2 regions of the Paraburkholderia sp. IW21 genome follow, and region 2 is predicted to be linked to the other one. Evidence: riboswitches for the same ligand, from Rfam matches in the RefSeq annotation. Region 2 holds a riboswitch; the other holds the start of a gene.
The links. Region 2 has a riboswitch for glycine ahead of ACAX43_RS18660 (D-amino acid dehydrogenase). Riboswitches for the same ligand answer to the same signal wherever they lie in the genome.

Region 1: another riboswitch for glycine. It lies ahead of gcvT (glycine cleavage system aminomethyltransferase GcvT); the one in region 2 lies ahead of ACAX43_RS18660 (D-amino acid dehydrogenase).

What each region holds. Positions count from the first base shown of each region.
Region 1 covers NZ_JBGGWA010000010.1:156,159-160,105, reverse strand. Annotated here, with positions in the region: gene ACAX43_RS23175 (oxidoreductase) at 250-1,299, shown strand; gene ACAX43_RS23170 (hypothetical protein) at 1,438-1,788, shown strand; glycine riboswitch at 1,931-2,032, shown strand; glycine riboswitch at 2,065-2,218, shown strand; gene gcvT (glycine cleavage system aminomethyltransferase GcvT) at 2,298-3,416, shown strand; gene gcvH (glycine cleavage system protein GcvH) at 3,480-3,860, shown strand.
Region 2 covers NZ_JBGGWA010000007.1:228,545-232,491, reverse strand. Annotated here, with positions in the region: gene ACAX43_RS18675 (lipocalin family protein) at 1-6, shown strand, start outside; gene ACAX43_RS18670 (ParB-like protein) at 83-673, shown strand; gene ACAX43_RS18665 (LysE family translocator) at 676-1,308, opposite strand; glycine riboswitch at 1,456-1,549, shown strand; gene ACAX43_RS18660 (D-amino acid dehydrogenase) at 1,724-2,935, shown strand; gene ACAX43_RS18655 (BON domain-containing protein) at 3,080-3,340, shown strand; gene ACAX43_RS18650 (acetate/propionate family kinase) at 3,343-3,947, opposite strand, start outside.

The DNA.
Region 1 (3,947 bases), on a different contig from region 2:
GGCATGCTGCGCGGTGCCAGCGGCTGAAACAGGCGCCCCACGTGCTGCGAGGGTGTTCCGGCCCGCTGCGTTCCCGCGCGAGAGGAGCGATGTTAACACGGATGACTGCAACGGATGACCGCGACGGATGACTGCGACCGACGCCCACGACGAGGCCGACAGTCCGCCTTCGGGACATGCCACAATTACGCTGTTGCGCGCCATCGCCGCGGTGGCAAAGCGGCGCGCCGTTTTTGCAGGAAGACACGCATGTCCGCATCGCTGAAGATTGGATTGATGGGTTACGGTTTTGCTGGCGCGACCTTTCATGCGCCGGTGATCGAGCATTGCGGGCGGGCGGGCGTCGCGGCCATCGCGACCGGTCAGCCCGAGCGCGCGCTGGCCGATTACCCGCACGCGAAGGTAGTGGCCGATCTCGACGCGTTGCTCGCGCTCGAAGAAGTCGAGTGCGTCGTGATCGCGACGCCCAATGACACGCACTTCGACCTGGCGCGCCGCACGCTGGAAGCGGGCAAGCATGTGGTGGTCGACAAACCGGTCACGCTGACTGCCGCCGATGCTCACACGCTTGCCAACATCGCACTGGCCCGCAGCAAGCTGTTCGTGCCTTTCCACAACCGCCGCTGGGACGGTGATTTCCTCACCGTGCGGGATCTGCTCGCCAGCGGAGAGTTGGGGCGCATCACGCAATACGAATCGCATTTCGACCGTTTCCGGCCCGAGGTTCGGCAGCGGTGGCGCGAGGAGGCTTCGCGCGGCGGCGGCTTGCTGTTTGATCTTGGCCCGCATTTGATCGACCAGGCGCTGGCATTGTTCGGCGCCCCGGCGACAGTTTCCGCGACGGTGCGAACGCATCGCGATCAGGCCAGCGCGCCGGACTACGTGCATATTCAATTGGGGTACGGAGAGTTCGAGGTGGTGTTGCACGCGAGCGCGTTGACTGCGCTGGTCGCGCCGAGGTTCGCGATTCACGGCACGCGCGGGAGCTATGTGAAATATGGGCTCGATACGCAGGAAGATCAGTTGAAGGCTGGACTGCGGCCTGGCGATGAAGGCTTTGGCGCCGGCAACGCGGCGGGGGTGCTGCGCGTTCAGGAAGGCGACCAGGACGTCGAGCGGGAACTGCCTACCCGTCATGGGGAATATGTTGGCTTTTATATTGCCTTGGCCGATGCCATTCAAAACGGCGTGAAATTTCCGGTCAGCGCTCAGGATGCGGTCGACGTGATGACGGTTATCGAGCTTGCGGCCCGAAGCTCGGAGGAAGGCGTTCGCTTGCCGTTCGAACGCATTCGCTGAGCTTTCAAGCAAATTCCTGACAACTCCGAAAGGAACATAACGTTACAAATAACGCCGCCTCCCCGGTCAGCGCGAAGCCGCAGTAATCCGTTGCTACCCCAGCAGCACCACAAAACGACAATGACTTCCGGAGAGTCCATGCCCCGTATCGTCCGCGCGCTAGTCGCATGCGCTCTGCTCACCTCACTGGCCGCCTGCGTGGTGGCGCCCCAACCCGCGCCGGCGCCGCGCCCTAACCCGCAGCAAATCGCGGATCAGCGGCTCCATCAGGTCGACGGCCGTATCGACAACCTGCGCCGCCGCATCGACGCCCGCGTCAGCCAGGGCTACTATCCGCCCCCGCAAGGCGGCGCCCTGCATCATCGGCTCGACGTGATCCGTCAGGAAGCCCACGACATGGCCGCGCAACACGGCGGCGGCCTGTCCGGCGACGAACAGCGCGTGCTGAACCAGGAACTGGACAACGCCGCTCACGCCATCGGCGAATAATCGCGACGTAAAGGCACCTGAAGCAGACCGAGCGCGGGCATCACGTCCCGCGTTTTTTTTGACCTGCGCGAAGCCGCCGCACCAACGGCCACGCCCCTTGCGGGCCTTTATTTGACAAGCCCCCGGCCCTCGCGTACATTCGCCGCACGCGTCGGGAGAGCGTGCTGGCCGCAGAAAACCGCAGGCCGCGCCGCCGAAGGGGCACACCCGCAAACTCTCAGGCAAAAGGACCGACCGCGTCGAAAAACCCGCGTCAAGGCAACATCAGGCCCAGGTTTTTCGCACTCTGGAGAGCGGCAGTAGCCGTCTGCGTCGTCTACATCGAGCAGATTTGGCAGGCTGCCCACCGAAGGGGCGCGCGTCTCACCGTGACGAAGCAACGTCCTCACGGCGGCGCAATCTCTCAGGTATCGAGGACAGAGGGGTCATGCAACGCACCGCTCGCAGGCATCAGCCGCGAGGCTTGGCGCCGCATGGCCTTTTTTGTTTCTCGAGATGCCCGAGGCCCCATGACCGAACTCAAACACACCCCGCTCAACGCCACCCATCGTGCACATAACGCCCGCATGGTCGATTTCGGCGGCTGGGACATGCCCGTCAACTACGGCTCGCAGATCGACGAACACCGCGCCGTGCGCACCGACGCCGGCATGTTCGACGTCTCGCACATGTGCGTCGTCGATTTCACCGGCGAGCGCGTGCGCGCTTTCTTCGAATATGCGCTGGCCAACAACGTCGCCAAGCTGCAAACGCCCGGCCGCGCGCTCTATTCCTGTCTGCTGAATCCGAACGGCGGCGTGATCGACGATCTGATCGTCTATTACTTCGGCGAAGATCATTTCCGCGTGGTCGTCAACGCCGGCACCGCCGACAAAGACATCGCCTGGTTCGGCCAGCTCAACGCCGAAGGCAGTTTCGGACTGACTATCACGCCGCGCCGCGATTACGCGATCGTCGCCGTGCAAGGCCCGAATGCACGCGAAAAAGTCTGGCAAACCGTGCCGTCCGCACGTGCCGCCACTGAAACTTTGAAACCCTTCAACGCGGCGCGCGTCGCCGAGACGCCGTTCGGTGAATTGACCGTCGCCCGCACTGGCTACACCGGCGAAGACGGCTTCGAAATCATCGTCCCGGCGGATCACGTCGAAGCGCTGTGGAACGCGCTGCAAGCGCAAGGCGTGCGCCCCGCGGGTCTCGGCGCGCGCGACACGCTACGCCTCGAAGCCGGCATGAATCTGTACGGCCAGGATATGGACGACAACGTCTCGCCTTTGGACGCCGGCCTCGCATGGACCGTCGACCTGACCTCGCCGCGCGACTTCGTCGGCAAGGGCAAACTTGAAGCCGACGGCTCGCAGGCCGCTTTCGTCGGCCTGATCCTGTTGAAGGAAAACGGCAAGGCGGCAGGCGTGCTGCGTGCTCATCAGAAAGTCGTCACGCCGCAGGGCGAAGGCGAAATCACCAGCGGCACTTTTTCCCCGACGATGCAGGAATCGATCGCCTTCGCGCGGGTGCCGAAAGGCGTGCAGCCGGGCGATACCGTTCACGTCCAGATTCGTGACAAAAACGTCCCCGCAAGCGTGGTAAAACTGCCGTTCGTGCGCAACGGCAAAGTGCTCGCGGTTTAAGCAGCCGGCGCGTGCGTCACCACTTTTAAATCATTACCGAATCACACCGCATAGGAGCATCCGATGAGCATCCCGGCCGATCTGAAATATACCGAATCGCACGAATGGGTCCGCACTGAAGCGGACGGCACGCTGACGGTCGGCATCACCGACCACGCGCAGGAAGCGCTCGGCGATATCGTCTTCTTCGAAGTCCAGGAACTGGGCAAGACCGTCACGGCAGGCGACACCGTCGCCGTGATCGAGTCGGTAAAAGCCGCCTCCGATATCTACGCGCCGGTTTCGGGCGAAATCATCGAAGCGAACCCGGCCGTCGCCGACACACCGGATGGCGTCAACACCGCGCCGTACGACAGCTGGCTCTTCAAGATCAAGCCGGCCGCGGACGCATCGCTGGACCGCCTGATGGACGCCGACGCGTATACGAAGTCGATCGGCGCCTGATTCATCGCAAGTTTCACCATTACGTTTAAACCCGACAGGTGCGGCGCGTCCGCTTCAATTGTCGAAACGACGCCCGCACCGGCAGGA
Region 2 (3,947 bases):
GACTAGCCAGCACATCGCCTTCAGCGTGGGCGCGTCCCAAACGCGCTTGCGCCACGAAGGCCACGAAATCCAGGGAGGCACCGTGAAGGACGTCAAACTCGAAGACTTGCGCCCCACTCAATTCACGCATGGTGAACGCGAGGTCGAGCGCAAGCGCAAAGAATACGCGGCACTGACCGGCCATGCGTTGCAGATGGCGATCGCCGAGAAACCGATCCCGATCGTGCTCGGTCCCAAAGGAGCGCCGTTTGCCACCGACCATCATCACGTTGCGATGGCGTTGCACCGCGCGGGCATCGATCGCGCGCCGGTGGTTTTGCTATGCGACTTCAGTTCGATGGATCCGGCCGGGTTCTGGCTCGAACTCGAGAACCGTCGCTGGGCTCATCCCTACGATGCAAAAGGCGAGCGCCAGCCGTTCAACACGATGCCCGAACACATCCACCAAACGACTGACGACGAAAATCGCAGCCTCGCGGCATTCGTGCGCGACGCCGGTGGCTATGAAAAAACCACGGTTGCGCTAGAGGAGTTTCGCTGGGCCGACTTCTTTCGGCACCACTTGCCGAGGCTTGGCGGCAAGGACGACAAGTTCGACGCGCGGGTCAAGCGCGGCGTCGAACTCGCCCACAGCGAATTGGCACTGGGTCTGCCGGGTTACCGCCCGCGCTGATTTCAACGACGCGGATCGAGTGCGATCCGCACCGCAAGGCCGGCGAGCACCGTGCCCATCAGCCAGCGTTGCACCCGCAGCCACACCGGCCGTCCCGTGAGAAACCCGGCGATCGAACCCGCCATGATGGCAATCAGCGCATTGACCGTGACGCTGATAACGATCTGCACGCAGCCGAGCGCGATCGACTGCGAGAGCACGCTGCCGTGCCCAGGTGAAATGAATTGCGGCAGCAGCGACAGATACATCACGGCGATCTTCGGATTCGCGAGGTTCGTGACGAGGCCCATCGTGAACAGCTTGCGGCGGCTGTCGTGCGGCAGATCGCGCACCTGGAACGGCGAGCGCCCACCCGGCTTGACCGCCTGCCATGCCAGATACAGCAGATAGAGCGCGCCGGCGAAACGCAATGCGTCATAGGCGTACGGTACCGTCAACAGTAGCGCGGTGATACCGAACGCGGCGCAGAACATGTAGAACACGAAGCCGAGCGCGACCCCGCCGAGCGACACGAGCCCCGCGCGCCGCCCCTGACAGAGCGATCGCGAGATCAGATAAATCATGTTCGGCCCGGGTGTAAGCACCATGCCGAGCGAGACCAGAGCGAAGGCGAGCAGCGTTGTGACAGCGGGCACGGCATTCTCCTTTGTGAATTGAAATCGGGCAATGCCGCCAAATATAGCCGATGTAAAGGATTCGGCCCTTGATTCGGGCTTTAAAAAAGCTGCGCGCAAGAAACACTTGCGGCCAAATAATTTGCCCGGTATCGTCGAGCCGTTCTGCAATGCAGCGCGGGAGAGATCGTCAGAGAATTGTGACGGCGCCGACGGAGCAACCGCCCCGGAAACTCTCAGGCAAAAGGACCGCGCAGCGGGAACATCTGGAGAGCGGCGCCGTGCGCGCCCACCGAAGGGGATTCCCTGCAAACGGCTCGCGTCACGCTCGCCGGCGGGCGGGAAGAAACTCTCAGGTACATGGACAGATGGGGCATCGACGCCGGTTTCGATATGAAATCGACCCCGGTGATGCTCAACTACTCTGGATCATGTCATGTCACGAATCGCCATCATCGGCGCCGGGATTACCGGCGTCACGACTGCTCACGCCCTGGCGCAGCGCGGCCACCACGTCACCGTGTTCGAACGTCATCGCTACGCGGGCATGGAGACCTCGTTCGCCAACGGCGGCCAGCTGTCCGCCAGCAATGCCGAAGTCTGGAACAGCGCGGCCACCGTGCTGAAGGGCTTGCGCTGGATGCTCACGCGCGACGCCCCGCTCCTGCTCAATCCCACCCCCACGTGGCACAAGTATTCGTGGATGGGCGAATTTTTACGGCAAATCCCGCGCTACCGCGCGAATACCGTCGAAACGGTGCGGCTTGCGATTGCGGCCCGCGAACATCTGTTTTCGATTGCGGAGAGCGAAGGGATCGACTTCGATCTGGAGCGGCGCGGCATTTTGCACATCTATAAGACACGCAAGGAATTCGATGCGGCGAGCAAGGTAAACGAATTGTTGCGTGAGGGAGGACTTGATCGCAATGCGGTGACAGCGAGCGAGTTGCACGGGATCGAGCCCACGCTGCACGGCGATTTTTTCGGCGGCTTCTTTACGCCGTCCGATTCCACGGGTGATATTCACAAGTTTACGCGTGGGCTCGCTCAGGCGTGCGTGCGGCACGGAGTGCAGTTTCATTACGATGCGGAGATTACGTCGATCGAGCAGCCGGCCGATGGGCAATTTTCGCTGATGGTCAATCTCGAAGGTGAGTCGCAGCGTTTTGCTTTCGAGCGGATCGTGGTGTGTGCCGGCGTAAAGAGCCGGGATTTCGCGGCGATGCTCGGCGATCACGTGAATGTGTACCCGGTCAAGGGCTATTCGATCACGGTGTGTCTCGACGATGAAGTCAGTCAGCAGCGCGCGCCCTGGGTGAGCTTGCTCGATGACAGCGCGAAGATCGTGACGAGCCGGCTCGGCGTGGATCGGTTTCGCGTGGCGGGCACGGCGGAGATCAATGGGTTCAATCGGGATATCCGGTCGGATCGGATTGCGCCACTGGTGGATTGGACGCGGCGCTATTTTCCTGAGGTCTCGACCTCGCGGGTGATTCCATGGGCGGGATTGCGGCCGATGCTGCCGAGTATGTTGCCGAAGGTGGGGCGTGGGAAACGGCGCGGCGTTTTTTATAACACTGGGCATGGCCATTTGGGGTGGACATTGTCGGCGGCTACTGCGCAAGCCGTGGCAGGTGCAATCCAATAAATTGAATTAGCCTACGCCGCGCTTTTCGTGTCGCTTGATGTCTGTGTGCCAGCGGCGCCGGCACACAGATACCCTTCAACGCCGAGGGCAAAGCCCGCTACATCTGCTAGTGTTATCCCATACCCGCTTTACCGGCGAGCCCGCATGCCTAAATTCCACTCCACCGCGCGCAGTTCAGCAAGCACACGCCTGAGTGATGCCCAAATCGCCACGGAAGCCAGAACGCGGCTGGCGTGGGACGCCGCTGTCCCCAACGAGGCGATAAAAATCAAAGTCTCCCGTGGCCGGATCACGCTGCTCGGCGAGCTTCAACGTGAGCGGCAAAGAAGCGCGGTACTTGAAGACGTCGCGCGCCTGTTCGGCGTAACAGGCGTCGCCGACCACACCACGATCAAGGCAGAATAAGCTCAACCGGAGCCGGCCTGAGCCAGCATCGCTCGACAATGCCTCGCAATCTGCTTCTCCTCCTCGGTATGAAGCGCCCTTACCTTCCCCGCCGAATCCGCTTCCGATAGCCCCAAAAACGAAAGTCCCTCGCACACTCGCTGGCGAATCTCCTTACTGTGTTCGCCGATGCCGCCCGTGAACACCAGCAAATCAATCCCGCCCAGCAAAGCCGCGTAAGCGCCAATCGTCTTGCGCACAGCAGTGGCAAACGCATCGAGCGCCAGCGACGCATTCGCATCGCCCGTCGCAGCGCGCCGTTCCAGCGCCTGCATATCGCTCTCGCCATCGGCGAAACCAGCGAGGCCGCTCTGGCGATTCAGGAGTATCTCCAGCGCGTCGGCATCGAGCTTCTCCACGCGCATCAGATAGAGGAGCACACCCGGATCGAGGTCGCCGCTGCGGGTGCCCATCGGCACGCCGCCCGTCGGTGTCAAACCCATCGACGTATCGACGGATCTGCCGTACTGCAACGCGCATAAGCTGGAACCGTTGCCCAGATGCGCGAACACCGCACGCGGCGGCAAATCGGCGCCGAGCCGCACCACCAGCGATTCATACGACAGCC